One region of the Alkaliphilus sp. B6464 genome, then DNA from elsewhere that is predicted to be linked to it. Evidence: riboswitches for the same ligand, from Rfam matches in the RefSeq annotation. Region 1 holds a riboswitch; each other region holds the start of a gene.
The links. Region 1 has a riboswitch for cobalamin ahead of HYG84_RS09100 (hypothetical protein). Riboswitches for the same ligand answer to the same signal wherever they lie in the genome.
Positions count from the first base shown of each region.

Region 1 (8,397 bases):
GTGTAATAGCTGTACCTGATATATGTAGTGCTTTTCCAGCATCAAGTAGATCTAGCATAGAATCTTGAATAACCTCTGTATAACATACAAGATTGTTAAATTTAGAATGTAATAATCCTCCTAAGACCGCATTAGCAACATTTCCGACACCAGATTGTAAAGGCAATAAGTTTTCTGATAGTCTACCTTTTTTTACTTCATTTTCTAAGAAATCTATTAGATGTCCTGAAATTTGGTTAGAAATGTCATCTATTGGTGCTAGGGGTTTAACATTGTCTTCAATATCAGTTATAACAATTGCAGCAATTTTTTCTATATTACAAGGAATGTAAGTTGTACCTATTCTTTGACTAGCATTAGTCAGACCTATAGGTTTTCTGTTTGGAGGTGCTTCAGGAATATATATATCAGACATACCTTCTAACTCAAGGGGTTGGCTTGTATTAATTTCAATTATTACCTTTTCTGCTAAATCTATAAAGGTAGGTGAACAACCTATAGATGTAGAAGGTATAATATACCCCTCTTTTGTTATGGCCACAGCTTCTACAATAGCTATATCTATCTTTCCTAAAAAACCATAGTTGGCATATTGAGATACATGACTTAGGTGCATATCTAAATATTCGCAGCCCCCATTATTTGTATAGTCTCTCATACTATTATTAGTTTGATAAGGTAACCGCTTGCTAATAATTTCTGATCTTGCTAAAGTACCATCTAACTCGTCGCCTACAGAGGCTCCAGTGTACAATTTGATTTTTATTTTTTCCTTTGTTTCTTCTGCTATTTGTGCTAATGCCAAAGGTACAGCTTTGGGATATCCAGAAGGTGTAAATCCGCTGGTAGCTACAGTCATACCATCTTTTATTAACATAGCAGCTTCTGTAGCTGAAACAACTTTGTTCATAAGGTTATAGTTTCTAATTCTACCTGTTATCATATAGTTTCCTCCTAAAATTTTATATACTAAAATGGCATATTATGCAGGATTATTGTAAAAATAACTATTCCTAGCAGTGCAAATGGATATATTGCTCCATAGCCTTTTGCAGGATCATCGCTACCCACAGCATCTATAGCTGCTCCTAATCCAGGGGTAGATGTTCCGCAAATAGCCCCAGATAACATAACCCAGTTAATTTTAAATATATATTTTCCAACAATTAGTCCAGTAAGCATTGCAGTGGTTTTTACAACTATTGATACTATAGCTAATATAGCGCCTGAACCTGTTAAAGCACTAAAAACCTCAGACCCATATCTCAAACCTACAATTGCCAGAAAGAAAGCTAGGGATAATTGTCTTATAATAGCTAACAATTTATTATTCATTCGGAAATTTAAAAATCCTATTTTACCTATATATCCAAGCAATAGGGAAGCTATTAATACACCTCCAGTAATCCCTAAGCTAAAGTTACCTAGAGGACCTAAAGATACTTTAATACTTCCTAAGGTAAATCCAGTAAGGCAGACTATTATAAAAGCGGTTAAATCAAATTCTACCTCTTGAATTACATTTTCATTAGAATATTTTTGTAATTCCTCTATTTCTTTTATAAATAATTTTTTTTCATTATTTATATCAATGTTAAAAAGTCTTGGAAATAAATTAACGGCAATAATAACAATCATTACACCAAAAGGGTAGGCTACGGCGTGGCCAATTCCAATTCCTGCTTCAGCAATTTTTATTAATTCCTGTTTTTGGTCATCTGTTAAACTAGCAGTATTTTCAGTTGTCAGATTTCCTGATGGATCTAATAATTTAAGTAGCTCTGTTTTTTTCTGTGAATTTAATGTTTCGTATTGATTTGCCCAATCGGATGCATGACTATTTGCAGTTTCTATGGCAGCAGCAAGTCCTGGAGAGCTAGTTAAAGCTCCTGTATATACACCAGATACTTCATAAGGATTTGAGCTAGAACTTAGTAAGGTAACACCATAGGTAGCAATAGCACCCGATAATGTCATTAAAAACCCTAATACAATAAATTTCCATCCATATTTTTTAAATACTACCCCCATATCTTTAGCAGCTAATAGTCCTACAGATGCTATAAATAAAATTAAAAATATATTAAAAAAATCCTGAGAAATAACATTTGTTTCTATTAAAGATTTTGCTGCCTTATATCCATAATTTTCTGTATTTAATTGTTTTGCATAATCAACTACTAACCATCCTACAATCAACCCTAAAAATAATGTTCCAGATACGCCAAATCTAAATTTACCAAATTTTATCTGTCCAAATAACATACCTAAAAACACTGCAATAAACATAAGTATAAACGGATTAAGTATCCACGAAATACTATCAAAGCTCACTAATATTCCTCCCTATTTATTTAGTAGTCAATGGCTTCAAAACTACCGTTAAAATTATTTGTGTTTTATGCTCTTAGGTGTCAAAAACATAAAAAACCTTTTTCCCTAAGGAAAAAGGTTATAGACAACACACAATATTAATTAAAGGATATTAATTTATTAATTTCCCTTAATGCATGGCCCATAACACCTCCTTATCCTCGTAAGTTATTGCGGTATTGTTCTTTATGGCAGGTCTCCTGGCTTAGAATCATAACACATCTAATACCTTCCCATTTTTTACAAAACAGTGGCATAGTTATAGATGTACTCCTCTTTACAGTGGCGGGACCGCGTCGGATTTTAACCGAACTTCCCTTTTAAGCTGTTAATTTAATTAAAACAGCACCATAAATCTATGTATTTACTTTTTCACAGTTATTGTATCAGACAATCTATATATAGGCAATATCTTTATTCGTGTGTTGAAATTAGTATCTAGCTATAAATAATAAAGGAAGGACAATTGTCCTTCCTTTATTATTTATATTTTATGTATTTTTAATTATTCTTCTGGCTCAAACATATCTTTGCTAACGCCACAAACTGGACATACCCAATCCTCTGGGATATCTTCAAAAGCTGTTCCTGGAGCTACTCCTCCATCAGGATCTCCTAACTCTGGATCATAAACATAGCCACATGGTATACATACATATTTCATAATTACATGTCTCCTCTCTCTTAAAATGATATTTAATTTAATTATGTATTTCAACATTACCATTATACCCAATAATATGCAACAGTAAACAAAAAAAGAATATAAATTAGCTAGTATAGTTGTTCCAAAGATGTAACTACTTTTAGTATTATTAATAAAATGTAATTAACTCAATCATTTAATTTGAGAGGAGAAAAAGTTATGGATAAAAGATTTCCGGTTTATATTAGTACAATGAAATTAACAATGCCAAGATTAGAAGTGTATTATCCAGTAGTAAGTGGATTAGATAATATAAATGTACAGAAAAAAATAAATAGTAACATATTAAACTTAGTCTATCAAATGATAAAGGATCAAGGATATTATGAAAATCCACAGACTACAATTACAGGTTATTATGAAATTAAGACAAATGAGAGAGGTATACTAAGTATTGCATTAACCAATTATGCCTTCTCTGGAGGAGCCCATGGATTAACAATTATGAAATCACTTACTTTTGATGTGGAGACAGGAAAACTATATTCCTTAAAGGATTTATTTAAAGATGGCAGTAATTATGTAGATGTGTTATCAGCAATTATTGAAGAACAGATAGGAGAAAGAGATATTCCGCTAATAACAAAATTCGATAAAATTAGACCAGATCAAGATTTTTATATAGCGGATAAAGCCTTAGTTATATATTTTCAACTTTATGATTTAGAGCCATATGCATATGGCTTTCCGCAATTTCCTATATCGGTTTATGAAATTCAAGATATAATAAAAGAAGATGGGCCTTTAGGACAAATGCTATACTAGCATATATTAAAAAAATGTATAAACTAAAAGATGCTAATAGGCATCTTTTTGTGCGACGGGCAGTCGCATGGGGTGCTAAGTCAGTTAGCACCCTTCATATCTTTAATGGACAGAGACGTCATTTCGATGAAACGACTGGCAGAAGTTAATAGATGTTGAATCCCAGATGGTGAAAGTCCATCCCCGAGGAGACTGACCTAGCTCGGGAAGCTTAATCTAGGGCATTATCGTGAGGTATTGTCTGAAGGAGATGCGGATAATCGAGAGACCCGTAGGCGAAACAATAGACCCTAATACAATAAGTGTGAAGCACGGCGGCGGGTTAAGTTGGCGACTTTGCGAAAAATGAGGAAGCCCACTAAAAGACATTTCTTTTAGACGTCAGACCAAGGAAATGTGACTTAAAACGTGATGGTGCAGGGTATGTTGTGAAGGGAAATGCGATAACCCCGTGAGGTCTCCATCTTTCCAAACAGGTAGGGTTCTAGTCTATAAGGGTAATCCGAAGTGACAAAGAACAGATGGAGAAGTCAGACGTTCTCATAGTACGGAAGTAGTTTGATGACCATAACATCAAATGAACGGAAGGGGAGCGACCTATGGCTCCAAGTCATGAATTGGATGTAATGCTAACAATCATGTTACCGTGGTAAAACCGTTTAAAAGTACATCAAGGAAAGGCGTGGAATAATAAATGAATCAAGAGTGGAAATTCAAGTTACATAGTGTATATGGACAACTGTTGTTTGATCGTAAATTAACCCAAAGCTTTGAGCAAGTAAAGGCGAATAAAGGCGCTGGTGGAATAGATGGTCAAACAATAGAAAGTTATGAGGCTAAATTAGAAGAAAACATCATGGAACTGCTAAATAATCTTAAGACAAAAACTTACCAAGCTCAACCAGTTAGAAGAGTATACATTCCAAAGAAAAATGAAAAGAAACGTTCATTGGGTATTCCAACTATAGAGGACCGAATTGTTCAGCAAAGTGTAGTAAATGTACTTCAACCAATATTTGAAGATAAACTTTTTCATAACTGGTCCGTAGGATATAGACCTAATCGCGGAGTCGAAAGGGCACTGCAAATAATCCTATGGAATATTGAACAAGGATATAACTATATATATGACTGCGACATAAAAGGATTCTTTGATAATATTTCTCATAAGAAGCTCATAACAGTTCTAAAGAAATATGTATCCGATCGGACAATATTAGGAACAATTGATCAATGGCTTAAAGCAGGATTCTTGGAAGAAGGAAAACTCATACATTCTGACTACGGGACACCGCAAGGCGGGGTAATTTCACCACTTCTTGCCAATGTATATCTAAATGAATTAGACTGGGAATGGGATTTACATGGTATAAGATTTGTTCGCTATGCTGATGACTGTGCGCCACGAAGGCGTGTCCAAGTAGCGTAGCTACTTGAAGACAGCTATGCTGTGCAGATGATGGCGGTAGGCCCGCCGAAATCGCCATACAGGTGGAGGTTTCAAACTACCTTAAGGTGCTGTGGTCAAAAGCCATGGTATTGAGCGTTAAGGAAAAGGCAGTATCTAAACTGTCAAGTGCGTATTAAGGAGATGAACGAGCAAGTGAACCACTTACGAAAATGTCGAAAGCGTAGAGATTCCATCAAAACCAGGGGGTTGTCGTTAATCTGGGATAAGTCTAGGGGAAACCTGTTTACTGCCTAGATGGTGGGCGGCATAAAGGTGGCATGAACTTAATACAGGCGTCTGTACGGAACGTGGGAACCCACGGACTGATGTCAAGGGAGTATATCAAGCGGAAGAACCGCAAGATAAGAGTACCAATGCAGTCATGGGGGCAGATTGGGTTGTAGTAGTGAGGAAGTTTCTGTAATGGGAATGGAGTGAAGAACCCGAGTTATTCAGTTTCAAGAATAAGTCAACTTTGAAAGGAGGAGGAGCTTATGCAAGAAACAAAGCCATATAATATTTCAAAATGGAAAGTGAAAGAAGCCTACGAAAAGGTGAAAGCAAACAAGGGAACATACGGAGTCGATGAACAATCAATTGAAGATTTTGAGAAGAATCTAAATAATAATCTATACAAAATCTGGAATAGGATGTCATCAGGGAGTTACTTCCCCAAACCTGTAAGGGCAGTAGCAATACCTAAGAAAAATGGAGGGACTCGTATCTTAGGAATACCAACAGTAGAAGATAGGGTTGCACAAATGGTGGCTAAAATGTACTTTGAACCCTGTGTAGAACCAATATTCTATGAGGATTCCTATGGATATAGACCGAATAAATCAGCGATACAAGCATTGGAGATCACAAGAGAAAGATGTTGGAGAAAAGATTGGGTGTTAGAATTTGATATTAAAGGTCTTTTCGATAATATACGGCATGATTACCTAATAGAAATGGTAAGTCGGCATACAGAAGAAGCATGGATAATTATGTATATTAAACGCTGGCTGGTTGTACCATTTCAAATGGAGGATGGAACAGTCATCGAAAGAACTTCTGGTACACCACAAGGTGGGGTAATCAGTCCAGTACTCTCAAACTTGTTTCTACACTATGTATTTGATGACTTTATGACAAAACAGTTTCCAACAATACCTTGGGCAAGATACGCAGATGATGGAATAGCACATTGCGTATCTTTAAAGCAGGCGAAGTATCTTCAACGAAGATTAGAAGAGCGATTTCTGATGTTTGGACTTGGATTGAACTTAGAAAAGACAAGAACCGTGTATTGTAAAGATGAAGACCGAAAGGGGAATCATGAATATACATCTTTTGACTTTTTAGGGTATACATTCAGACCAAGACATGCAAAGAATAAGTATGGAAAATTCTTTACAAACTTTCTTCCAGCTATTGGCGAGAAAGCAAAGAAATCTATACGGAAAGAAGTCCGAAGTTGGAAATTGCAACTGAAACCTGACAAAGATTTATGGGATATAGCAAATATGTTCAATAGTAAGATACAGGGTTGGATTAATTATTACACGCATTTCTACAAATCAGAGATATACGATGTATTAAGGTATATCAATGGATGTCTTGTTAACTGGGTTCGTAGAAAATATAAGAAGCGAGGGTCAAGGCGACGTGCTGAGTATTGGCTTGGTATAATAGCAAGGCGTGATAAGAATCTGTTTGCACACTGGAGGTTTGGAATATTACCATCGGCTGGATAATGGGAGCCGTATGAGCTGAGAGGTTCACGTACGGTTCTGAGAGGGACTTAAGGGGAGGTTCCTTAGGTCTACTCACTTTTTACTGTTTGCTAAATCAAAAGAAGCTATTGAAAGGGCAGAAGCTCTAACTAAAGAAAAGTTAGATGAATTAGAATTAGAAGTCTCAAAAGAGAAAACAAAAATAGTTAACTTTCAAGAAGAAGATTTCGACTTCTTAGGATTTACTTTTCATCATTGGAGGCCAGGAAAAAAGGGTAATAATCAAATTTTCCATGTTACTCCTAAGAAAGATTCTATTAAGGACTTTCGATTGAAAATTAAAGAAAAGACACAAAAGAGACTAACCCTAAGTAAAGAACAGTGGATAAACCGAGTTAATCCAATTATTCGGGGAAAAGTTAACTACTATACAACTGTAATAAAAGCTATTAAAACTAATGAGCAATACGGCCAAAAGAGCCGATGCGTAACTAGATGGATGAGAACAATACTATTATCTGTAGATGGTTATATAAGAAGGAGATTACGCGTAGCGTTTATTCATAAACATCCCTCTCAAAAGAAAGGAATGAAGATGAATTCCAAATGGAATAATGCTTTCTTTGTGGGAATTAAACTTATACCTAGCTATTGGCTATATCTAAATAAAGCATATGGATATACACTACAAGATTATCTAGAAGAATTAAAAAGCAAATCAAAGCAAAAAGTACAGCGTGCCATAGAAAGAACACATGAAAAGGGTGAAGAGTATTACACTCCCCACCGACTCCAGAAGATGCAAAATGCCTGGAATGCATCCTCTTGATAAACATTTTAACATTTGGTAAGCCGTATGCCTTAGTAGGGCACGTACGGTTTGATAAGGGGGGAGCTATGAAAATAGTTTCCCTACTTTATTATTGCTTAGAAAATTATAAATTTTTTAATTTTGACCTAGGTCAAGGTTTAATAACAAACTTATAGCTATAATAAAGATATAAAATAAAAGATAAAAAATAAAAAATATTAAGGAGGTTGTCTATTATGATAACAAAAACATACCAATTGGAAACATTAACATGCCCTAGCTGTGCAATGAAAATTGAAGCTTCCGTAAAAAAAATGATTGGGGTAGAAAAGGTAGAGGTGCTTTTTAATTCGAGTAGAGTAAAGGTATATTTTGATGAAGCAGTTCAAAATAGTGATGAAATCAAAAATACTATTGAAAAAGTAGGTTTCGATGTTTTAGGTATAAAATAGCAAAGAAGATTCGATTCATAAGAAGTATTAGCTCCAGCTGAATTAGAGTTAACCTAATATTATTAAACCGTAAAGGAGAGATGACTATGTTTAAAATAAGTAAATTTCAAAGAATAGTTGTA
Region 1 covers NZ_CP058557.1:1,878,895-1,887,291, forward strand. The annotation lists gene HYG84_RS09095 (acetyl-CoA hydrolase/transferase family protein) at 1-943, opposite strand, end outside; gene HYG84_RS09100 (hypothetical protein) at 970-2,334, opposite strand; cobalamin riboswitch at 2,547-2,741, opposite strand; gene rd (rubredoxin) at 2,879-3,040, opposite strand; gene HYG84_RS09110 (DUF3298 and DUF4163 domain-containing protein) at 3,239-3,844, shown strand; gene HYG84_RS09115 (reverse transcriptase domain-containing protein) at 4,539-5,273, shown strand; gene ltrA (group II intron reverse transcriptase/maturase) at 5,789-7,033, shown strand; gene HYG84_RS09125 (group II intron maturase-specific domain-containing protein) at 7,344-7,841, shown strand; gene HYG84_RS09130 (heavy-metal-associated domain-containing protein) at 8,060-8,275, shown strand; gene HYG84_RS09135 (heavy metal translocating P-type ATPase) at 8,362-8,397, shown strand, end outside.

Region 2 (8,397 bases), 1.4 Mb from region 1:
TATCCAATACTGTAGAATAGAAAGCATTGAAAACCTTTGTAGTTATATGGATGTTTCTTATGATGAGTATATTATTAAAATTAATGACAAAATAGCACCATTAGACGAAAAAATTAGACATAATGACTATGTTAGCGTTGAAAAAAAAGTGTTTGTAAATAATTTACAGGAAGTAGAAGATAATTCTAAAGAACAGTTACGACTAACAAAGGAATCAATCTTAGTTAAATGCAATGATAGTTTAGTAGAAATTCCTAAAAAAAATGGTGGAGTTATTTTTGTAGATATTTTTGATTATATTGATTTTGATCGCAGTGCTGTACAGGGAAAACTAGTTTTACTTCTGAATGGACATGATGCAAACTATACAGATTTTATAGAAACTGGCGATGAAATAAGGGTCTATTGGGACAACTAGTAGATAGTCGGTGAATATTTTTAAAAAAATAAAATAATATATATTAAATACACTGATCTATCTAGGGGTGATTATTTTATGGGTTCGTCTGTATCAGTTAATAAGATTTCTAAAAAAAACTTATGGATAGTTGGTACAATAATTTTATGTATTATTATTTTAGTCACAATAGGTAATTGGATTTTTAATGGGTCAAGAATCTTTCCAAATATATTTATTGAGAGCGTCGATGTTGGAGGACTTACCCCTGAAGAAGCAAAAGTTAAGGTTAAAAGAATTTTTGAAAAGGAGATAGATTCTTTTCGTAAAGAATTAGTTTATAAAGATAGTAGTTGGCAACTACCCTATGAGGATTTAGGCTTATATTATTTATTTGATGATTATATCGATAAGGCTTATGGCGTAGGTAGGTCTGGTAATTATTATGAAAGAATAAAAAAGATTAATAATCTGAGAAAAAATCCTGAAATAATTAGATTAGAACCATATTATAACCCATCTGAAATCGAGAATGTAATAAAGAATATTAGTCAAACGGTTAATAAACCATCTATAGATGCTGAAATTAACCGAAAAAATGGTACCTTCATAATTAAAAAAGAAGTTTTAGGAGTAGAAGTAGATGAGAATGCTTTAAGGGAGAGTATAGTGGGTGCCATAGGGAATTTTAACAATGATACAATCCATATACCGGTTAAAAATACTACCCCAGAAATTATAGAAGAAGATTTAAGCACTATTCAAGATTTAATCGGTGAATATGTGACTACTTTTAATAGTCAAGAAAAGGGTAGATCAGAAAATATCAAACTTGCGGTGAATAGTATTAATAATATGTTATTAATGCCAGGAGATGAATTTTCATTTAACGAGAGTACAGGACCAAGAAGTGCAGAAGAAGGCTACAAGGAAGCACCAGTTATAGTTAACGGTGAGTTGGTGCCAGGAATTGGTGGTGGCATTTGTCAAGTATCTACAACATTATATCAAGCGACTCTTAGGTCAGATGTAGAAGTAACATCAAGAAGAAATCATGGTCGGCCTGTAGGGTATGTTCCCATTGGGCAAGATGCAACTGTTGCCTATGGCTACATAGACTTTAAGTTTAGAAACAATAAGGATTATCCTATTTACATTGAAAGTTATATTAAGGAAGAGCAAGTACATGTAAAACTATATAGCAAGAAAACTAATAATATGTCTATAGATTTAGAATCCGAAATCATTGAAGTAGTCAAACCCGAAATGGAAGTAAAAAAGGATCCTAATATGGATGTTGGAGAAAGAAGAATTAATAAAGCTGGCAAAAAAGGTTATCGTGTAGTTACATATAAAGTGTATTTGCAAGATGGTAATGAGTTAAAAAAAGAAGTGATTTCTAAAGATTACTATCCACCTAGAGCTGGTATTGTTATAGAAGGAATAAAACAATAATATTTTATTTATCTCAAAAACTATGTGATTGTCCCATAGTTAATTATAATCAAATTTGCTATAATATAATTAACTTTAGAGGGAGGTAGTTTCAAGATGGAAGTAGAGAACTTACTATACGATAAAGATTGTACTTGTCCGATATGTAAAAACCAATTTACTACAAAAAAGGTGAGGACTCGGTCACTTAGGATAGAAAATCGAGAAGATGATTTTAATGTTATTTATAAAAATATAAATCCAAATTATTATTATATTTGGGTATGTCCTAAATGTGGATATAGTTCTACAGAAAAAGAATTTGAAAATATTAATAAAAATCAGGCTACAATATTACAGCAATCGATAGGAGTTAAATGGAATGAGCGGAGTTTCAGCGGAGTGCGTACCTTTCACGAAGCGGAAGAAAGTTATAAAATGGCATTGTTAGTTGCTCAAATATTAAAAAAGTCGAAGGCATACACTGGTGGAATATGTTTGAGGTTGGCATGGCTATATAGAGAAGCTAAAAGTCCAAAAGAAGAAGAATTTTTAAATTATGCACTAAATTTCTTCCAAAATGCCTATCAAACAGAAAGATTAGATGCAGCAGGTCTGGATGAAGTAACTTTGGCATATTTAAATGGTGAATTAAATAGAAGGCTTGGAAGACAAAGAGAAGCTATTAAATGGTATAGTGTAGCACTAGATCACCCCGATATTAAAACAAAACGACATATTCAATTGAAAGCTAGAGAACAATGGAGATTAGCAAGGGAGCAATATGGTCATGAAAAAGATGAAGCTAACTAAAGCTATTATTTATTATAGTAAAATAGTAGTCAATAATATAGTTCTTTATGTCGCATCTTTGAATGAAGGACTTGTATCAATTGGCATTGATCAAAGTGAAGAGGATTTTATTAGAAGTATAAAAAAAGATTTTCCTATGCATCAACTTTTGTATGATAAAGAGGAAAATGCAATATACATAAATCAGTTATACGAATATTTTGAGGGTAAGAGAACAGAATTTACGATTCCACTTTATATGGTGGGGACCGATTTTCAAAGAAAAGTATGGAATGCATTATTAGATATACCCTATGGTCAAACTATAACATATAAAGATTTGGCCTATAGTATTGATAATCCTAAGGCCGTAAGAGCTGTTGGAGGGGCGAATAATAAAAATAGAATTCCTATTATTATTCCATGTCATAGAGTAATAGGGACTAATAAAAAGTTAGTAGGTTACGGTGGTGGACTGCATATTAAAGAAAAATTGCTGAATATTGAAGGAATAAAAGTTGAAGGTGAAAAGGTGGTAGAATAATACCACTTTTATTTTTTGCAATTTAGGGTCATAGAATTAGTATCTATCGGATAAATATAATTGAGATAATGAAAAGAGAAGGGGGAAGACAATGGAAGTTACTAAACTAAATCCAATTATTTTTATTCCTGGTTTAATGGGATCTATTGGCGGAGAGATGTTAGGATGTCAAATTGAGTGGGGTTTTGGTGTGGCAGGTTGGTTCTATAAACCATTTCTAAAAGAATTAGAGAAATTAGGATATAAATTAAATGAGAATTTATTTGTTTGTTATTATGATTGGCGAAAAAGCTGTAGGGAAATAGTAAAGGAGTTTTTACAACCTTTAATATTACGGGTAAAAGAAAAGCATCCTAATCAAAAAGTTGATTTATTATGTCATAGTATGGGTGGAGTGGTAGCTCGTACTTATATTCAAAGTATAGAATACTCCTATAATGTTAGAAGTTTAATATGTTTTGGAACTCCTAATAAGGGAAACATTGAAGCCTATCATTTGTGGGGAACTGGAAAACTAATGAAGAAAACAGATACCGAAAAAGAACTATTTGACATTATACGCAGAGGATACATTTGGCTACTTACTAAGATACTAGATATACCTTTGGGGACAGAGAACATTGAAAAATTACATGAGAATTTTCCAGGATTAAGAGATTTAATACCTACAGATGATTATGGAAAAATATTATGCTGTAAAATTGATAATGATTACCACTATATTCCGAGAAAATATACACTTTATAATAATTATTTATTAAATGAGCTAAATAAAAATATAGATACATTAAATAATCGAGTTAAAAATCTATATTGTTTTGTTGGGACTAACAAGGAAACAGACAAAGTCCTATTACTAGATACAGAATTATTATTTAAATATAAAAAAGCATATGTTATAGGATCATTGAAAACAAAAGAAGGAGATGGGACAGTAACCGTTAATAGTGCAACTATAGATAATGCAGAAACATTTATAATGGAAGGAAGCCATAGTGAAATTTTATTAAGCTCTATGGAATATCTTGCAGACATATATAATTTAGATCGTTCATTATTTAACAAAGGTTCTGTAGAGCCTAAAGTATATCCATTAGGGATAATATTAAAAAAATATATTAATATAGAACTGAAAAAGGGAAGAGATATAATCGGTAAATTTATAGATGGAAAATTTATTACAGAGTATGAGCATATTTGCCAAGAGTTTGGAAAAGATTATTTGTGGATCATGTTAAAACACGTACCTAGTGGTGAATATATTTTAGAAACATCTGGCAAATATAAAGAAGATCATAATATTTTTGTAATAGGATCTATGATAGAAGAAGAATTAACAGAGACAGATGTACGAAAAGAAGAAACGGGTAGAATGTATTTTTCCTTTAAGGTATGAGATTAACAAAAGAAGTATAGCATAAAAAAGAATTGAAAATATTCCTCTTTTTTGATATCATTAAGGCGATCTAAATATTGACGGTGCTCAATTGAGCTTAAAAGGGAAAATGGTGAAAATCCATTACAGCCCCCGCTACTGTAAGTGATGATGAAACAGCAATATACCACTGGTCTTGACCGGGAAGGTGCTGAAGTAAAGTGATTCACGAGTCAGGAGACCTACCAAGTTTTAGCATATGCAGCCTTCGGAGGGATAGGTGAACGGTTAGTGTGTTTAAAATCCTTTACCATTTGGTGAGGGATTTTTTATATTTAAAATGGAAGTAAGAAACTATAGGAGGAGGATGTTTTTATGAGAAAATCAAAAGCAACTATATTTTTAGTAGTATTAATGCTATTAACAACCTTGCTATTTGGTTGTGTCAAAGAACAAAAGGAGAATTTACAGGGGGATGTAGGTAACAATATAGGGAATACAGCCTATCCTATGGATATTGTAGATGGATTTGGAAATTCTGTAACAATAGAGAAGCAACCAGAAAGAGTCGTTTCGATTGCGCCTAGTCAAACAGAAATTCTATTTGCTTTAGGATTAGAGGATAAAATTGTAGGAGTATCGGATTTTTGTGATTATCCTATAGAAGCCCTAGAGAAAGAAAAGGTAGGTAATGCCTTTGCAATAAATGTAGAGAAAATATTAGAGTTAAATCCAGATGTAGTATTCCTATATAACGAAGCCCTTCCTGAGTCTATAGAACAAATAAAGGCAAGTGGAATAGCGGTAATGTTATATTCGCCTGAAACAATCGATGAAATTTTTAATACCATATTACAATTAGGTGAAGTAATGGGTGTAGAAGAAGAATCGGAACAAATAGTAAATGAAATGCAGGAAAAAAGAGATAATATTGTTGATAAAGCTAAGAATGAGAAGAAAGCAAGAGTGTTTTATCAAGTTTGGGACGAGCCTTTAATGACAGCTGGTGAAGGGTCATTCATAAATGAGTTAATTACTTTAGCTGGTGGAGAAAATATTGCAGCTGATGGGGATGGAGCTTATCCTCAATATAGTGTTGAAGCTATGGTGGAAAAAGATCCTGAGATTTATATAGCACCAGCTCATACTGCTGAAAACTTCACTTTAAATCCTGAGCAAATGAAAGAATTAAAAAATATAATAAAATCTAGACCAGGTTATGATGTTATTACTGCCGTTAAAAATGATAAAATAGAGTTATTAGATCCTAATATAGTATCAAGACCAGGTGTTAGAACAATTGAGGCCTTAGAGTTATTTGCAAAGGCTATACATCCAGAAGTATTTTAATAATATATTCTAGCTATTTTAATGGGAATATATATGGAGGCAGACTGTCTATGGAAAAGCACAATTATCTAAAAATATTTCCACTACTACTAATGACATTGATGATAACAATATCTATATCCTTAGTTATTGGAGTGGCTAATGTAACTATTATTGATAGCATAAAAATCATTTTAAAAACCATTCCCATAGTAGGAGATTATATTGATGTTTCAAATATACAAAAATCTCATATTGCAATTATACAAAACATTCGACTACCAAGAGTATTACTTTCTTTTCTAGTTGGATATGGATTATCAATTGTAGGCGTAGCTTTTCAAGGAATGTTAAAGAATCCTATGGCTGATCCTTTTATAGTAGGTACTTCTTCAGGAGCAGCTTTAGGGGCTTCTATAGCTATTTTGCTAAAGTTAAATAAAATGTTTTTTGGTATAGGAATTGTATCTATATTTGCGTTTGCAGGCGCTTTGTTAGCTACATTAATTGTATATAATATGGCTAGAATAAAGGGAAAAGTACCAGTAACTACATTATTATTAGCAGGAATTGCTACAGGGCAGTTTTTTACTGCTATAATGTCCTTTATAATGACAATTTCAACAAGAGATGTAAGTACAATTATTTTTTGGACAATGGGAAGTTTTTCAGGAAGAGGATGGAGTCATGTACAAATAGCTATAATACCAGTTTTATTGGGTAGTATCATAATATATATTTTTTCAAAGGACTTAAATATTATGTTATTAGGTGAAGATAGTGCACAGAACATGGGAGTTGAAACAGAAAAGGTTAAAAAAGTAATTTTAATTACCAGTGTATTAATAACAGCTTTTTTAGTTTCTGTTAGCGGAATAATCGGTTTTGTAGGTCTTATTGTGCCTCATATGGTTCGTTTACTTATGGGTCCAGACCATCGTATACTTATACCTGCTAGTGGACTAGTAGGAGGAATATTTTTAATTGTTGCAGATACTTTATCAAGAACGATTATTGCACCTACTGAAGTGCCTGTTGGTATTATTACTGCTTTAGCAGGAGGGCCTTTTTTTATTTACTTGCTTAGGAAAACAAAACGAACAATATAGGTGGTTATTGTATGGGAAAATGTATTGAAACAAAGGACTTAGTATTTCTTTACGATGAAAGGGTAATCTTAAATGATATTAATTTAAAGATTACAAAAGGCAGTATTATAACAATGATAGGACCTAATGGTTCAGGAAAATCAACATTATTAAAAAATTTAGCATCAACTTTAATGCCTAAAGTTGGAACTGTTCTACTAGATAATAGAGAATTAAAAAGTTATCCGTTAAAGGAATTAGCTCGTGAAATAGCTGTAGTTCCACAGAATACAAATATTGAATATGATTTTACTGTTCATGAAATTGTTTTAATGGGTAGAAATCCTTATGTAGGGAGATTCCAACAGGAAACTTTTAAAGATATTGCTGTAGTAAAGGAAGCAATGGAAAGAACGAATACGTGGCATTTGAGAGATAGAAGCATAAATCAGTTAAGTGGCGGGGAAAGTCAAAGGGTAGTTATTGCAAGAGCATTAGCTCAAGAGCCACAGATTCTCTTGTTAGACGAACCTACTGCAGCATTAGATATGCATCATCAAATAGAAATATTAGATCTATTAAAAGTATTAAATGAAGAAAAAGGGGTAACTATTATTATGGCACTTCATGATATAAATTTAGCTGCCCGCTATAGTAAAGAAATACTACTTCTTCATAAAGGTACAAAAATTATAATGGGAAGTCCAGATCAAGTAATAACAAAAGAAAACTTACAAAAAGCGTATAGTATAGACATGATTGTAGATAGAAATGAATATACCAATTCCTTGCAGGTTATTCCTTTATCGACTTTAAGGTTTTAGAGAATAGCAAAATTAAGAACTAGCCTTTTGTATACAATCAGAGCAGATTCCATAAAAACATAATTGTTGTTTTTGAATTTGATACTTTGAAATATTTTGCACCTTAATAGTTAAATCTTCAAAAACATCATTATTTAAATCCTCAATCTTTGAACAATTGCTACAAATGATATGTTGATGTTCTTCGGTTTTTCCATCATATCGAAAACTATTTTCTCCAATGTTTATTACCTGTATTAATCCTAGCTTAGAAAATAGCTCTAAAGATTTATATACGGTTGCTAAGCTCATAGTAGGGTAAGTAGGAGATAACTTTTTAAATACAGCTTCAGCATTAGGATGATCTATAGATTCCTTAACAGTTTGATATACTGCCATACGTTGAGGCGTAATTTTACAACTATTAGATTTAAGCTCTTTTATTAAAATATCCACAATATGCACCACCTTAAAATAATAATAATTATTATATACAATTATATCTTCATTATAGGATAGTGTTAATTATTTGTCAATATAATATATGTAAAAAGTTCCAGAAAATTTTATTTTTTACATTATTGAAGGAGGATTACAATGAAATATAAGCTTATAGTACTAGATATGGACGGTAC
Region 2 covers NZ_CP058557.1:3,321,666-3,330,062, reverse strand. The annotation lists gene HYG84_RS16930 (cell division protein FtsA) at 1-418, shown strand, start outside; gene HYG84_RS16925 (VanW family protein) at 497-1,852, shown strand; gene HYG84_RS16920 (DUF2225 domain-containing protein) at 1,949-2,644, shown strand; gene HYG84_RS16915 (methylated-DNA--[protein]-cysteine S-methyltransferase) at 2,622-3,167, shown strand; gene HYG84_RS16910 (lipase family alpha/beta hydrolase) at 3,259-4,563, shown strand; cobalamin riboswitch at 4,633-4,806, shown strand; gene HYG84_RS16905 (ABC transporter substrate-binding protein) at 4,918-5,892, shown strand; gene HYG84_RS16900 (FecCD family ABC transporter permease) at 5,943-6,980, shown strand; gene HYG84_RS16895 (heme ABC transporter ATP-binding protein) at 6,992-7,783, shown strand; gene HYG84_RS16890 (Fur family transcriptional regulator) at 7,796-8,218, opposite strand; gene HYG84_RS16885 (Cof-type HAD-IIB family hydrolase) at 8,360-8,397, shown strand, end outside.
Region 2: another riboswitch for cobalamin. It lies ahead of HYG84_RS16905 (ABC transporter substrate-binding protein); the one in region 1 lies ahead of HYG84_RS09100 (hypothetical protein).

Region 3 (8,397 bases), 1.1 Mb from region 1:
CTCTGATACAAGCCTACTTCTCCAAGAATCTTCTTCCTCCGATGCCATATCATTTATGGCATGATCCCCTGCTACTAGCATAAATGGCATTAAATCAACTTTTTTAATATTATTTTCCTTTAAATGAGGAACTATATCATCTATAGTTTTATTGCCTTCTACTGTACCAATGTATATATTTTTATACCATCTCTCATTAAATGTTTCTTCTAGTTTAATATAAGCATTGTCCGCAGAATGTTCTGTACCATGTCCCATAAATACTATTGCCTTATCTTTATTGTTTCCATCTAAGTCTAGTGCTTCTACAACCTTAATATAGTCTGAATCTGCATAAAGTAAGGGCCTACCTATTTTTATGTTAAAATCACTATTTTCACTATTAAACTTTTCAACTTGCTTTAATAATTTTTCATACTCATAGCCAGGAATTATATGAAGGGGCTGAATAAATATATTATATATTTTCTCTTCCTTAATCCTATATAAGGCTTCCATTGGATTATCTACAAAATAGTTATCCCTTTTCTTTAATTTATTTATTACCATCTGAGAAGTAAATGCCCTAACTACTAAAAAATCTTCATATTTTTCCTTTATTCTGTTTTCAATGCTTTCTATACATAATTTTCTAGTTAGCTCATAGGTAGTACCAAAGCTGACAACAATAATAGCCTTTTTCATAGTATCTCCTTTCCTTCTGTGTACATTAGAATTTAACTTTTATCTTATACCTACCAGTTCTAATACTCTTCTTAATTTACATATGTTTTTGAATACCATAATCAAATAATTGCTCTTCCGTTTTAAACAATGGTGTGCCTAAAATTTTATGGATCTTTACTAGCCAAGGTTTTTCGAGGAGGGCTCTTTCTAGTAAATCCTCCTTCAAAAATACTTCTTCCACTAGTCCTTCTCCTAATATTTCTCCTCTTCCTAAAACATAAATATAATCGCACACATCATATATTAGGTCCATATCATGGCTTGATACTACAATATATTTTTCAGTAGCTACTTCTTTAATTATATTTTTTATTTCCTTAGTCATATAGGGATCTAATCCACTAGTTGGTTCATCCAACAATATTACTTGAGAATCCATTACTAATACACCTGCCATAGCAACTCTTTTTTTCTGGCCATAGCTTAAAAAATGAACTGGTTTATCTTTAAACTCATAGGCATTTACTTTTTTAAGAGCAGCCTCAACCCTCACCTTAATCTTATCCTCAGAAATATTTAAATTTCTAAGGGGAAAGGCTACGTCATCATATACATTGGAGTAAAACAATTGCTTTTCTGGGTCTTGGAATACAATATTAATCTTCTTTCTATATTCCCTTAGGTATTTCTTGTTGTAGTTTATTTTGGACCCATTATACTTTACACAACCCTTATTAGGCTTTAAAATACCTATCATATTTAGAAACAGCGTAGACTTCCCAGAGCCATTAGCTCCAATAACTCCTATAGTTTTTCCCTTGTTTAAATCTATGTTTATATTATCTAATGCCTTAGTGCCATCTTCATATTTAAATTCTAGAGACTCTACCTTAATCATCTAATCACCTATTTTAAATTCTCCATCGTATAGTTTACTATCCAAGGCGATAACCATGCTCTCATACTTAGTTAAAACCCTTACAAATAAATGCTTAATAAGTAATGAAACAGATCTATAGCTATTTTTAAAACCTGTATATCCGAACTTCATCTCTTGAATAGTATAAATTTCATTTGCTTCTTTTAGAAAAATAAAAATAAATCTATATATCAATACTAGTAGCTCTATTAACAAGTTTGGAATTTTAATTTTTTTAAGTACCTTAATAATATTGTTTAAAGGTGTGGTTAATCCTAAAAAAAATGTTGAAGATATGGCCGCCAATACCCTCATAATAATATGCAGCACATCTATTAAAGATTGATATGTAATCCCTATATACTTATTCCAAATCTTAATGCTCCAAATAAATATATCTACATTAGATATACCTATTAATATAGTAATAATACTTACAGCTAAAAACCCAAAAGGTATAATTAATATTTTAAAATATTTATTAAATGGGATATTTGCTACAAAGGTAGTTAAAAATGCCATAATAAAAAATATAGATATGTTTATATACAAATTATTTATTAACACTGCAATATTCAAGGCCCCTATAGCAAAGATAAACTTCGCCATAGGGTTAAAATTTGTTAACTTGTTTGTATGTGCATACTTATCTATTAAGAGCAAGTTTTTTCTTCTCCTTCATGGAGCCTAAAATATAGCCTATTGCTCCTGCTCCAATTGCTACCTGAACAGAGAATAACAAGCTTTCAACTTCTCCACTCGGCGGCTCCCATATACTTTCAAACCAAGGCTCATAGTCTGGGGCAATAACTTGAATTAACTCTTCACCCTCACCGTCTGCCCCTTCAAAATCAGCACTGCTATTAATAATTAGTGGCGCTACTATAACAACAATAGCCAATAAAAAAAGCAATAAATTCTTTTTACTTAACTGTTTCAAGGCTAACGACTCCTTCCTTGTTGTATTCTGCTAATAAATTATAAATAATGCTTGTAAGTAATCCTTCCACTATAGCCAATGGAATTTGTGTAACTGCAAATACTGTTAAAAATTTCCCTAGAGAACCAACAAAGCCTGAAATAGGGTCAGGAAATGCCAATGCTAGTTGGAAGGCTGTAACAACATAAGTAATTAAGTTACCAATACAAGCAGCTAAAAATACAGTAAAGGTCATATTTACATTTCTTTTCTTAAGTATCCTATAAATAAAGTAGGATACAAAAGGCCCTGCAACTGCCATGGAAAATCCATTAGCTCCTAATGTAGTTAATCCACCATGGGCAAGTAGTAATGCCTGGAACAGTAAAACAATTATTCCTATAACAGTCATAGTGGTGGGTCCAAATAATATTGCTCCCAATCCTACTCCAGTAGGATGAGACGAACTCCCTGTTACCGATGGTATTTTTAGTGCAGATAAAACAAACACAAAACCTCCTGCCAAACCTAATAGTACCTTTTTATTGGTGTCCTCCTTTAGAATGGTACTTACTTTTTTTATTCCAATAATAAAAAATGGAATAGTAATAGCTGACCATAAAATCGCCCACTTAGCAGGCAAAAAGCCTTCCATAATGTGCATTGCATGTACCACTTCTGGCGTTATTACTAGAAGCAATGCGATGGATAAAAGTACTGTTTTTTTGTTTTTCATAAAATCACCTCTCACTTTTATTTAAAGGCATTTGGTATTATGCCTTCAGTGCTTATTAGTTTCTAACCTAATAAAATCAGTAAGAGGGAAACATAGAAAATATGTTGGAGAAACAAAAAGGGTCCCCAACCTTCTATGTTAGGGACCCTTTGCCAAGTCTATAAAAATGTACACTTTAAGATATACACTTAAATTAACAGTTGACAAAATATAAGTCTCCCTTCCCTCCGAAGGTTACTACATATAAACTATTAGGCAGGTCTCCTGACTTGTGGATCATCCTACTTTTAACACCTTCCCAGATAAAATCCAGTGGCAAAAGTTAATTTCGTCTCCACTTACAGTAGCGGGGGCTGTATCGGATTTTCACCGATTTCCCTATTAATCAAAAAGAACCTAAAGTTTTCAATATTCATTTTTCACCTAATATGGTATCATATAACAAAAGTTTCTACAATGTTTATCTTTTAGTCTTTTCCCAATCGGCTAGAAACTTCTCTATACCTATATCTGTTAAAGGATGCTTAACCATTTGCTTTAATATATTATATGGTATAGTCGCTATATGTGACCCAGCCTTAGCCGCATCTACTACATGAAGATTATGACGAGTACTTGCAGCAATTATTTCTGTACTAATATTATGCACCTCAAAAATGTGAGCAATCTCTTCAACCAATTGAACTCCATCATAACCGATATCATCCAATCGACCAAGAAACGGACTTACAAAACTAGCACCTGCTCTAGCTGCTAATAAAGCTTGAGTAGCTGAAAAAACTAAAGTCACATTTGTTTTTATTCCTCTACTACTAAAGTTACTTACAGCTTTTAGCCCTTCCTCTGTCATAGGTACTTTAATAACTACGTTTGAATGAATTTTTATAAGATCTTCAGCTTCACTTACCATTTCCTCTGCAGTTTCACCTACAACTTCTGCACTAATAGGACCATCCACTAATTGTGTAATTTCCTCTATAACCTGTTTTAAATCTCTTCCTTCTTTTGCAATAAGGGACGGATTTGTAGTAACACCTGATAGAATCCCCCATTTGCTTATTTCCCTAATCTCGTCTATATTTGCACTGTCAATAAATAATTTCAAAACTATCACCGCCTAAATTTTTAATATTTCTCTAGCTTCATCAGGAGTAGCAATCTCTCTACCTAATTCCTTTGCTATTCTAACTACTCTTTCCACCAATTGAGCATTTGATTCTGCTAACTGTCCTCTTCCATAATAAACATTATCTTCAAAGCCTACCCTAACATGACCGCCTAGCAAAATCCCCATTGTAGCTAGAGGTAGCTCATGTCTACCTATACCTGCCACAGTCCAAGTAGAACCTTCCGGAATAGACTTTACCATATACATAAGGTCTTCTGCTGTAGCTGGACAAGCTCCAGGAACCCCAAGTACAAAATCAAAATGGAGTGGTGTACCTACTAGCCCTTTTTTAACAAGACCTTTAGCGTTTTCAATCATTCCTCTTTCAAAAACTTCAATCTCAGGCTTTACACCTAGTTCCTTCATTCTAATAGCAAACTTTTCCATATACTCCTGTGAGTTCATGAAAACATCTGGACCAAAGTTACATGTGCCAGCACTAAGTGTAGCCATTTCAGGTTTCAATTCTACAGGCTGTAGTCTTTCGTCTGGTCCATGCCAAACTGCACCACCTGTAGAAGGCTGAAAAATAATATTACATTTTGATTCTATCTTTTCTTTTATTTCCTTATATACGTCATATGATTGAGTTGGATTACCTTCTTTATCTCGTGCATGAATATGTACTATAGAAGCTCCTGCTAAGTAACACTGATAAGCCGCCTCTGCTATTTCATCTGGTGTTAATGGCAGGTTAGGTTGATTTTTTCTAGTTACTTCTGCCCCCGTTAAAGCAGCTGTAATAATTAATTTATCCATTTAAATCCCCCTTTAAATTCATACTAAGGATATGTTTTCTCTAAACCCAAATGCAATAAATGAAACCTTCCTACAGTCTGCTTTGTATTATTTTCTTTGTTTAACCTTAGGTACTACGCAGGTACCTACTGCTCTACAAACAACTATGGCCTCTTCTAGCACATCGCAGGCAGAGTCACTAATGTCTGGTCTAGGAACAATAACTTTTCTAGCCTCAAATGTCATCTTTCTAGATGAATTACCAACATTAGTAATTTCGCCAACTGCTTCTATATAATCTCCTGCATATACAGGTGCTGTAAACTCTACACTTTCGTAGCCTACAAAAAGTCCTTCGTCACCATCATTTCTAATAAGAAGCTCTGTTGCTACATCACCAAAAAGCTGAAGCATTTTCGCACCATCTACTAAATTCCCACCATAGTGTGCATCTGCTGCGCTCATCCTCATTCTAATCATAGACTTCATTATTTTACCTCCCCTATTTATTATTATAATTAACTTTAAGTTTCTCTGCATACAATTAAATAAATATTATTAATTTCTAACATATTATATTCTATATTCTTTATTTAACAACAAAATCCTCTTTTAAAAGATAATTGATTGAATTAACTAAAAATTTAAATGTTTTTCATTTTTAGTTAATATTTAGTTAATATTTCAAAAAAAGTTCCGAGTTAGTTAAAAATATATCACTTGCATCTTAGTAAAAATAAAATTATAATATAAGTAATTATTCTAAATGTTTTGAATATTATTGATTTAACCTATTATCAGGAGGTGATTTTTGAAAGATTCGACAAAATTCAATTATACTAAAAAAATAGTTAAGGGAGGGTAAATTATGATCGATTTAAACGAAAAGAAAGCAAGGGATCAGTGGGGTTCAAGATTCGGGTTCATTATGGCAGCTGCTGGATCGGCAATAGGCTTAGGCAACCTTTGGAAATTTCCATACATGGCTGGAAAAAATGGCGGTGGCGCATTTGTTTTTGTATATTTCATTATTTTGTTATTAGTAGGATTTACGCTGATGTTAGCTGAGATAGTTCTAGGTAGGAATACTCAATTAAGCGCTGTAGGTGCATATAAAAAACTTAGTGAAAAGTGGTCGTGGTTAGGTGCTATGGGTGTCCTTGCTGGATTTTTAATTCTTTCTTTCTATAGTGTTGTTGGTGGTTGGGTAATAAATTATATAGTCAGATCAGTTACTGGAGTATTGAACACCGCTGATATAGATATGCTAGGAAGCCTATTTGGCGGACTAATTACTAGTCCTGTTGAGCCACTTATTTACCACGCAATTTTTATGGTTATTACATTAGCAATTGTTATGGGTGGTATCAGTGGAGGAATTGAAAAAGCTTCTAAAATATTAATGCCTGCACTATTTATTATGATGTTTATTGTTATGCTTCGTTCTCTTACCCTTGAAGGAGCTATGGAAGGAGTTAAATTCCTATTAGCGCCAGACTTTTCAGCTATTAATGCTTCAGTTATATTAGCGGCTTTAGGTCAAGTTTTCTTCTCCCTAAGCCTTGGTATGGGATGTATGATAACCTATGGTAGTTATTTAAGTAAAGATGAAGACCTAGTACAAAGTGCTATGATTATACCATTGTTAGATACAGCTATAGCTTTACTTGCAGGGTTAACCATCTTACCAGCAGTATTCGCATTTGGATTTAATCCGGGTGAAGGTCCAGGGCTTCTATTCGTTACACTTCCTGCTGTATTTTCAAAAATGCCGCTTGGTAGCTTATTTGCATTCATATTCTTTACATTAGTGTTGTTCGCGGCTTTAACATCAGCTATTTCCTTATTAGAAGTAACTGTTTCTTATATGGTAGATGAATTTAAATGGGAACGTAAGAAAGCAACATTTACTATGGCAGCTATTATTTTCTTAGTAGGGGCTACTGCGTCCCTAGGACTTGGAGTATGGTCTAATATTAAAATAATTGGTGGAAGAGATATATTCGACTCCTTAGACTTTACAGCAAGTAATATTCTACTTCCTTTAGGTGGAATGCTAATGTGCATCTTTATAGGTTGGGTATGGGGTCTTGAAAATGCCATTAAAGAAGCTTCTAACGAAGGAAAACTTACATTTAAATTAGCTCCTTTCTGGGGTTTCTTAGTAAAATGGGTTGCACCTGTTGCTATAGGCATTGTTTTTCTAAATTCTACAGGATTGCTAGATATCATTAAAGGACTATTCTAATAGTGATACAATTTCCTTATAAATGTTGCGCTTCTTCATTGCGAAAGATTGGGAATATAAAGAGATAAGATAAAAAATGTAATACCTCCATAATATAATGCATCCTTTATTAAAGGGTGCTTTTTTTTGATATATATATATTTATAAATATTTTTTTAAAAATTAAATATTGTCAAAAAATTAACGCTTGCAATTTTCGACATGCATATATATAATTATGGAATATGAAGAGAGAACCTTTTTAAATTTTAAAATTGTATTTGTATACTAAATTGTTTGTATATTCTTTCATATATATTTTTTATTTATACATTACTAAATTATTTTAATAGCAGTTGCATAAATATTTGAATTAGATGATTATCCTTTAATTACTTAATGATAATATCTATATAAAATCTATTACAAGGAGGTGAATATTAAGTAATACTTGATACATCGGCATTATAATAAGTTCTAATCTATTATATTTTTTAAGTTTTATTTTTTTATTTTTAATTTTTATTATTTTCAAAATTTTTTATTAGGGGGTTATGTTATGACAGATTTAAAAGAAAAACAAGAAAGAGATCAGTGGGGTTCCAAGCTTGGATTTATCTTTGCTGCTGCTGGTTCTGCTGTTGGACTAGGTAACCTTTGGAAGTTCCCTTACCTTGCTGGGCAAAATGGTGGTGGGGTATTCGTAGTAATTTATCTTGGACTAGTATTATTAATTGGTTTTACTTTAATGATGGCAGAGCTTGTACTTGGTAGAAATACACAGCTTAGCCCAGTAGGTGCCTATAGAAAACTTAAAGAAAAATGGGCATGGGTTGGAGCTATAGGAGTATTAGCTTCCTTCTTAATCGTAACATATTATAGTGTTATCGGTGGATGGATTATTAAATATATCATTTCAGCTCTTACGGGTGCATTTAATACAACAGACCTTGCTACCCTTGAAGGTGTATTTACAAGCTTTATAGGTGCTCCAGTAGAGCCACTTATTTATCACGCTATATTT
Region 3 covers NZ_CP058557.1:811,320-819,716, forward strand. The annotation lists gene HYG84_RS04015 (sirohydrochlorin cobaltochelatase) at 1-684, opposite strand, end outside; gene HYG84_RS04020 (energy-coupling factor ABC transporter ATP-binding protein) at 761-1,564, opposite strand; gene cbiQ (cobalt ECF transporter T component CbiQ) at 1,565-2,194, opposite strand; gene HYG84_RS04030 (energy-coupling factor ABC transporter substrate-binding protein) at 2,232-2,525, opposite strand; gene HYG84_RS04035 (energy-coupling factor ABC transporter permease) at 2,509-3,240, opposite strand; cobalamin riboswitch at 3,478-3,655, opposite strand; gene fsa (fructose-6-phosphate aldolase) at 3,701-4,345, opposite strand; gene HYG84_RS04045 (3-keto-5-aminohexanoate cleavage protein) at 4,358-5,167, opposite strand; gene HYG84_RS04050 (hotdog domain-containing protein) at 5,255-5,635, opposite strand; gene HYG84_RS04055 (sodium-dependent transporter) at 6,015-7,394, shown strand; gene HYG84_RS04060 (sodium-dependent transporter) at 7,933-8,397, shown strand, end outside.
Region 3: another riboswitch for cobalamin. It lies ahead of HYG84_RS04035 (energy-coupling factor ABC transporter permease); the one in region 1 lies ahead of HYG84_RS09100 (hypothetical protein).

Region 4 (8,397 bases), 1.3 Mb from region 1:
TATAGCTTTGATCTTGAATAATCACCATTAATAAAATCTCCTACTAAAATTTGAGCCATTTTATTAATTCCCTCATTTTCTACTTTTTCTTCTATGTCCTTTAGAGTACCTAATATTATCTTTTCATCTTCCCAAGTAGCCTTATATATTACTGCAACGGGCACATCATCTCTTCCATATCCTTTTATCAGCTTTTCTACTACTCTATCCATTTCTTGAACAGATAAAAATATCGCCATAGATGCCTTGTGGGCAGCTAATTTTTCAAGATCCTCCTCCTCAGGAACAGGAGTCCTTCCTTCAATCCTAGTTAATATTATGGTTTGGCTCACATCAGGTAGTGTAAACTCTTTCCTTATAGAAGAGCAAGCAGCTGTAAAAGAGCTGACCCCTGGTACCACTTCGTAGGATATTCTCTTTTTATCCAACATATCCATTTGCTCTCTTATTGCTCCATAAATACTAGGGTCTCCAGTATGGAGCCTAACTACCTTAAGACTATTTTTAAGTGATGTTTCCATAGTTTCTATAACTTCTTCTAGTGTCATTGATGCACTATTATAAAACTTGCACCCTTCTTTGCAAAAGTTTAGATGCTCTTTTGACACTAAACTTCCTGCATATATGACAACATCTGCTTCCTCTAATAACCTTCTTCCCTTTACTGTTATTAGATCAACACTTCCCGGTCCAGCACCTATGAAGCTAACCATCATCTTTTCACTCCTTTTATTATAAATATTGGATTATTTCCCTTCATTAATCCTATTTTATCCATATAGGATGTTTGAATCAGCTGTGTTTCTATATCATCATATTTATACTTATTGAGTAGATCTATAAATTGATGTAAGTTTTTAAGTGTGATAAAGTTCCCACAAATAACTCCCTTAGATTCAAGGTTTTCATCTAAATAATAGAATATTTTTTCTAAATTGCCTCCACTACCCCCTATAAAGCATTTGTTAAATTTAACATTAGGTAGGTCTACTGGCGCTTTTCCCTCAATTACATTAATATTTACTTCAAATTTACTTTTGTTTTTATTTATTAATTCTATACCTTCTCTTTTCATTTCTATAGCCCAAACTTCTGCTCCATGTAGAGCAGCTTCTATGGATATAGACCCGGTGCCTGCCCCTATATCTAAAAGTCTATCTCCTTCTTCAATAGCTAAGTAGCCTATTGTGAAAACTCTTATATTAAACTTAGTCATAGGGATGTTTCCTCTGATAAACTCTTCATCTTTAATCCATTTCATTTTCAATTACCACCACCGATAGAGCAGAAATATCTTCTACTTCTTCTCCTATATTTATTTTTATAATTTTCTCATCATCATAGGATAAATTAAAACCAATATACATTGTACCTTTTACACCTAACATTTTTAAGTTCCTTGATATAACTAGAGGACTATTTTCCTTATCTGTTAGTATTATCGTTAAGTAGCTTTTTTTGACCTTTTCCAGTCCTTCATCCCTACCATGTAAGGATAGAAAGTTTGCTCCTTGCCAGCTTTTTTCTAGCTTTGCCATCATATATTGGAAGGAGGAAATGCCTGGAATCACCTTTTTTATTAGTACTCCCTTTTTTTTAAGAAAATCTACAATACCATAAAAATTAGGATCTCCCGAAGCTAGCAGTAGCAAATCATTATGAATATTTATATACTTAATTATGTCATCTACTCTATTTACTTGTATAAAATCATACCTTATACTTTTTAAAGAACTTGAAACCCTACCAAAAGCCAAAACATATTTTGCTTTTTCAATTGCTTCCTTTGCTTCTACAGTCAAGTACTTTGGATTTCCAGGCCCAACTCCTGCTATAGTTATCCCATATCAACACCTCTTTCCATGGAATAAATAATTACCTTTACCGGATAGTTTTCATCCTTTAAATATTTTCTTATTTTTTCCTCTGCCCCATGTTCCATACTTTTTACAATTTCGCCATAGCCTGCTTCAATACAAATATTTAGTCCTTCTTCTGCCGTAATTGCATTGTTTACTTTATCTAATAGTTCTCTAGGAGCTCCATTAAGAGCTAAGTAATATATAAGGGCCTCCATCCTGCCATCACAGACCTTACTATGGGTGTTAAATACACCTATCGATAGCTTTGAGAATTTTCCAACATGTCCTACTAAAGTTATAGATTTAAACCCTTTATTGTAAATATATAAAATGCTATCTCCTATATAGTTGGATATCTTAACTCTACCCTCTGATAATCCTAGTGAATCTGATATCTTCTCACCGTAATTACCTGGAACTAATACAATATTATCTGTTCCATAGGTCTCCTTTATCATATCTACTTCCATATATATAGTTTTAATTAGTGCGTCCTCTGACATAGGATAGACTATTCCCTTTGTTCCAATTATTGATATACCACCTTCAATTCCAATGTTCTCATTGAAAGTTTTTTTACCGATTTCCTCTCCCCTTGGCGCGTATATACTTATATCGTACCCTCTGCTCGAAACCTCACTAACCTCTTTTTCTATCATTTTCATAGGTACAGGGTTGATGGCTGCTTGTCCTACTTTTCCAAATAAACCTTTTCTTCTAATTCTGCCTACGCCTTTTCCACCATCTATAATAATTTTATTATCTTCCCTTTTTCTAACTTTAGCAAATATTTCCATTCCATCTGTAACATCTGGATCATCTCCCCCATCTTTTACAATAGAGCACGATGCTACTTCTTTTTCAATTTTTTGATTATTTATCTCAAGTTTTAATCTAACTCCTGCTGGAGTATCAATCTCTACATAGCTTATTTTTTGCCCTGTCTCTAGCATCATAGCTGCTGCTTTAGCAGCTCCAGCAGCACAAGACCCAGTGGTATAGCCACATCTCAACCTTTTCCCCTCTTTTATAACATACATCTCCAATGTCATCTACCAACCACCATGTATAATAGAGCATTCATTATAGATGCCGCTACATTGCTACCTCCCTTAGTACCTACTGTCGTTATAGAAGATATTTGAAACTCTCTCAAATATTCCTTTGACTCTTGAGCTCCTACAAAACCTACAGGCACTCCTACTATAAATCTAGGATTTACTTTACCTTCCTTAACTAATTCTAGAAGTCTAAATAAGGCGGTGGGAGCATTGCCAAATACAAACATATCTATACCTTCTGCCACAGCTAAATCTACTGCACAGGCCGATCTTGTAGTACCTAATTCCCTTGATAAAGGTAGTACCCTTTCATCATCTATAAAACATTTTAATTTACAATCTGTCTTTGATAGGGCAGCTTTGTTTATTCCCATAGATGCCATTTTAGTGTCTGTGAATATTGTACCTCCAGTTTTTATACTATCCTTAGCTTCTTTTATGAAATCATTTTTAAATACTATAATTTTTCTATATTCGAAATCTCCAGTAGCATGAATCATTCTTTTGGCAACTATGCCTTCTTCTTCAGTAAAGTGTGTATCTCCCATTACTTCCTCAATTATATCCATGCTTTTGTCTTCGATTTCCATAGGATTCTTTATGTACAAATTTATTCCCCCTCTTATATTTTATTATATTTGGTTGTTCATATTTCTATTTCACTATGCTAAAGAACCTTATATGGAATAAAATATGGGCAGTTATTTATTTCATCCTCGTATACGTGAGATTCTATTCTAAAAACATCTTTTAATAAATTTGACTTTATTATATTGCTAGGACTACCCCATTGGCATATTTGCCCTTCGTTTAGGACAAAAATATTATCAGAATATCTAGCAGCTTGATTTAAATCGTGTAGAACCATAACTACTGTTAATTGTAGAGACTTATTTAATTCTTTTATTAATTCAAGTACTTCAAGTTGATATGAAATATCTAAATATGTTGTTGGTTCATCAAGAAGTAATATCTTAGGTTTTTGAGCCAATGCCATAGAAATCCATGCTCTTTGGCGTTCTCCTCCTGATAATGTAGCCACATGTCTCCCCTTTAAATTAGATAACCCAGTTTTTTCCATGGCCCAATTTATTATATTTTTATCCTCCGCCTTTAATCTTTGTCCAAAATTTAGATGAGGGTATCTACCATAAGAAACCAGATTTTCCACTGTAATGTCAGCAGATATGCTTTTAACTTGTGGAAGTATAGCCATATTTCTTGCTATTTTTTTAGTTGGCATATTATAAATATTCTCATCATCTAGGTGAATTGTTCCTTCAGTTATTTTTAAACATCTAGATAATGCTTTTATTAATGTGGATTTTCCTGAACCATTTGGTCCAATAATAGTGACTACTTCTCCATCGGCTACATGAAAATTAATATTTTTCAACACTTCTTTATCACCGTATTTAACTTTAAGATTCAATGCTTCTATTCCCATTATTTTAAACCCTCCTTTTTTCTTAGTAGATAAAGAAAAAATGGTGCTCCTAGGGCAGACATTATTATTCCTACTGGTATTTCAATAGGGGCAAAGAGGATTCTAGACAATGTATCGCAGATCATCACTATAGATGCACCGAAAAATATTGTCCCGGGAAATAAATACTTATAATCGGAACCTATGAATAATCTCGTCATGTGGGGCACTATAAGTCCTACAAAGCCTAATAGACCTACCACACTTACAGCACTACCTGCTAATAATGAGGATATTATTATAAATAAAAACCTTGTTTTTTCCACGCTTACACCTAAACCTGTGGCAACTTCATCACCTAGCATTAATATGTTTAGCTTATCAGGTAATAATAGTAGGAAAAACATACCGACTATAGCATATGGCAAAATAAGATTTACATCCCTCCAAGTTATTGCAGATAAACCTCCCACCATAAATCCTAATACTCCATGTACTCTGTCTGGAAAAAACGTCATAAGTCCGTTTATTCCTGCACTTAGTAATGAAGATACTGCAACTCCAGCTAAAACCAGTCTTGTCGGCAATACTCCCTCTCTCCAAGCCAAACTGTATATAAAAAGAGTAGCTAAAAGTGCTCCTAAAAAAGCACCTATAGGAACTAAGTAATAATATTGCGGAAAGATTATTAATATTATAAGTGCCATCAGTCCTCCACCCGACGACACCCCTATAATATTAGGACTTGCTAGAGGATTTCTCATTATACCTTGAAGAACAGCCCCAGCTAAAGATAAGCAGATGCCTACTAATGCACCTACTATTGTACGTGGAAGTCTTACATTCCATATTATTTGATAGTTAACTGTATCTTTTTGATAAAAGATAGCTTTAATTATTTCTACCGGAGCTATTTTTACAGCTCCATTACCAACGCTTATGAAAAAACTTGCAATAAATAATAATATGAAGATTATTAGTACTATAATTTTACGAGGTTTTTCTTCTTCCATACCTACTGACATAAAATTTCTCCCATATAATTAATAGTTTCTCTTATTCAAATAAATCTGTATAAAGATGTTTTGCTAACCCTTCATAAGCCTCTGCATATCTATGATTTGCTTTATACATATAAAGATCCTTTGGTAAGAGAATATATCTACCTTCTTTTACTGCCTTTAAGGAAGCCCATGCTGGATTTGACTCTACATCCTTTTTAATTCTATCCAATACCGCTTCCATATCACTTCCTGTTGTTTGAACAAATATAAAATCTGGGTCTTCTTCTATTATTTTTTCTAAGCTAAAGTTTTTATCATCTAAAGTATTATTGGATGTATCTGCAATATTAGCTGTATGAAGATCTTTTAACATTTCACCTAAATAAGCATCTGACCCTCTAGCTGTTATACTTTTTGCACTGGCCATCATTATTAATACTTTATAACTCTTATCCTTTGGTGATTTTTCTATTATCTTCTCTATATTCTCTTTAACTTGCAAAGCATTTGCTTGGTAAAGATCTTCTCTTTCATTTAATGCAGTAAATAACCTTACAAGTTTAAAGTAATCATCCTTTACAAAAAAGTCTAAGGCAACAACTCCAATTCCATTATCCTCTAATATAGGAACTATCTCCATCTGAATTTTTGAGTTGCCGTTTAAAATTACTAAATCTGGCTTTAATGATAATACCTTCTCAAGGCTTATTGCTCCTAAAGTTCCTACTATCTCGGCATTTTCTGTTCCTTCTACTATCTTATCCTCTGATTCTTCTATTCTACCAACTATAGTACCTCCACTTTTAGCCCAGATTTCTAAATATGAATTAAAAAGAACTACTACTCTTTCTGGATGCTTATTTAGTGTGACTTGCTGATTTCTACTATCAGTAAAGGTAACACTGTCTTCACCTATCTGTACTCCATACTCCTCTAACATATTTTTTTCTAGTTCATTTACTACTTCCTTATCATTGTTAGGTTCTGCATTATTTGCTTGGTTTGAACATCCTGCTATTGTAGATATTGATAATGCTAACAGTAATGCTAGTGCTGCTACTCTTTTCTTCATTTTTCATCCTCCTGTTTGTAGTTTTTTCCCTGGTGGAGGGTAATAAAAAATCCCTAACCGTATAAGTTAGGGATTTATCATGCACATAAAAAGATTAAATACAAAAAAATAAAAGTCTCCCCTTCCCACCGAAGGTTACTTAATATAAACTATTAGGCAGGTCTCCTGACTTGTGGATCATCCTACTCTCAACGCCTTCCCAGATATAATCCAGTGGATAAGTTGATTTCGTACTCACTTACAGTAGCGGGGGCTGTATTGGTTTTTCACCAATTTCCCTATTAATCTTACAGAACCTAATGTTTCCTATTTAGTTTTCATCTACTATGTTAGCACACAATGGAATTTTATTCAATAAAGTTTCTTTGATAATGTACCAAGATTACAATAGAATACATTCTATAGGTGTTATGATGTTCCCTAGGAAGAATGTGTTGTTTTCCATTTTATTATTATACTAAGCTTGCAATCAGCTAGTTCTGCTGAAATTTCATGTCCCATTTGTTCGACTAATTCTTTTGTTATAGATAATCCAAGTCCTGTGCTTTTGTCACTCCTTGTGAGGTCAGCTGTAAAAAAACGTTCAAATAGATGGGCTATATCTCTCTCACTTAAATTATGTGCAACATTTGTAAATGTTGTTATAATATAACCGTCATACTCTTTTAACGATATATATATACACTCATTTCCATACTTTAAAGCATTCTGTATTAGGTTTGAGAAAACTCTTTTTACTGCATTTTCATCAGCAATAATTAATGATACTTTTTCATCTATATCGATAATAGGCTCTATCTCTTTAGTTAAAAAATCCTTATAGAATGATGCTATTAAATCACACATTATATTATTTATATTTACTGATTTAAGCTCAAACTTATATTCCTTACCTTCCAGTCTTGATAAATCATAAAAGCTAGATATTAAACTTTGTAATGACTCAGCTCTTCTTTTAACTATATCTGCATATTCTTTCTTTTCATGACAAGGTAAGCCATCATCCTCCATAAGCTGTATATAACCCATTATTGATGTAAGTGGTGTCCTCAGATCATGTGATATATTTGCAATAGCCTGTCTAAGTTCTAAATCCATCCTCTTATGTTCAATTTCTGATTTTTGTTTTTCTTCTAAGGTTTTATTTATTTCTGAAGCCAAATTTTCCATCTCTTTATTAGAAAAAGTAAGTAATATTTTTGAATTAGTATTAGTCTTATTGATTCTACTTAGTTGATTAGTTATATTCTTAACTTCGTTATGTGATAAAATACAAAGAGTGACAAATATGCCACATATAATTATAAGAAAAATAATAGTTAATAGTTGCATAAATATCACCCTCCATTTTACTTAATCTCTTTTTTGTTAAAGTATAACATACCTAAAATTGTAAACACTACTGTAAATCCGATACCTACTAAAGCCGCAAAACCTAAAGTATTGCTCGCTACAGTATCAGCTTTTATATTGGATAAGTTTGTTGTAATAAGAAACTTATTAATATTCATAAGTTTTGGAGACACAATTAATGAAAGTAGACTAATAATATTACCAGTCATAGAGAATACTCCGAAGTAAACAAAGCTAGACATTGTATTGTTTTTAAATATAATTCCTAGAAAAGTGCCTACAGATATTCCTCCAATCCATAGTGGGAGTGCTACCAGTAATCTTAATGAAAAATCTTTAACTATATCTATTGAAAAGTCCCTACCAAGCCCAAACAGCATTGCTCCACTTCCTAAAAATACAGTTAGTATAATAAATGCCGCTATAGTAGATAGAACAACTGTAGCAATTATCTTTGATAAAACAATTCTGTTTCTAGGTATACCAAATGATACAGCATTCTTCAAAGTCAAATTTTTATTTTCTTCACTTGTAACAATGTCAATCATCATTAAAACTAGAAATAGTGGTAAATTAATTGATTGAATACCCATATACATTAATTCTGAAAGATCCATAT
Region 4 covers NZ_CP058557.1:3,210,002-3,218,398, forward strand. The annotation lists gene cobM (precorrin-4 C(11)-methyltransferase) at 1-713, opposite strand, end outside; gene cbiT (precorrin-6Y C5,15-methyltransferase (decarboxylating) subunit CbiT) at 713-1,261, opposite strand; gene cbiE (precorrin-6y C5,15-methyltransferase (decarboxylating) subunit CbiE) at 1,248-1,802, opposite strand; gene cbiD (cobalt-precorrin-5B (C(1))-methyltransferase CbiD) at 1,838-2,914, opposite strand; gene HYG84_RS16410 (precorrin-8X methylmutase) at 2,911-3,531, opposite strand; gene HYG84_RS16415 (ABC transporter ATP-binding protein) at 3,591-4,370, opposite strand; gene HYG84_RS16420 (FecCD family ABC transporter permease) at 4,370-5,374, opposite strand; gene HYG84_RS16425 (ABC transporter substrate-binding protein) at 5,406-6,425, opposite strand; cobalamin riboswitch at 6,564-6,740, opposite strand; gene HYG84_RS16430 (sensor histidine kinase) at 6,846-7,757, opposite strand; gene HYG84_RS16435 (ABC transporter permease subunit) at 7,775-8,397, opposite strand, start outside.
Region 4: another riboswitch for cobalamin. It lies ahead of HYG84_RS16425 (ABC transporter substrate-binding protein); the one in region 1 lies ahead of HYG84_RS09100 (hypothetical protein).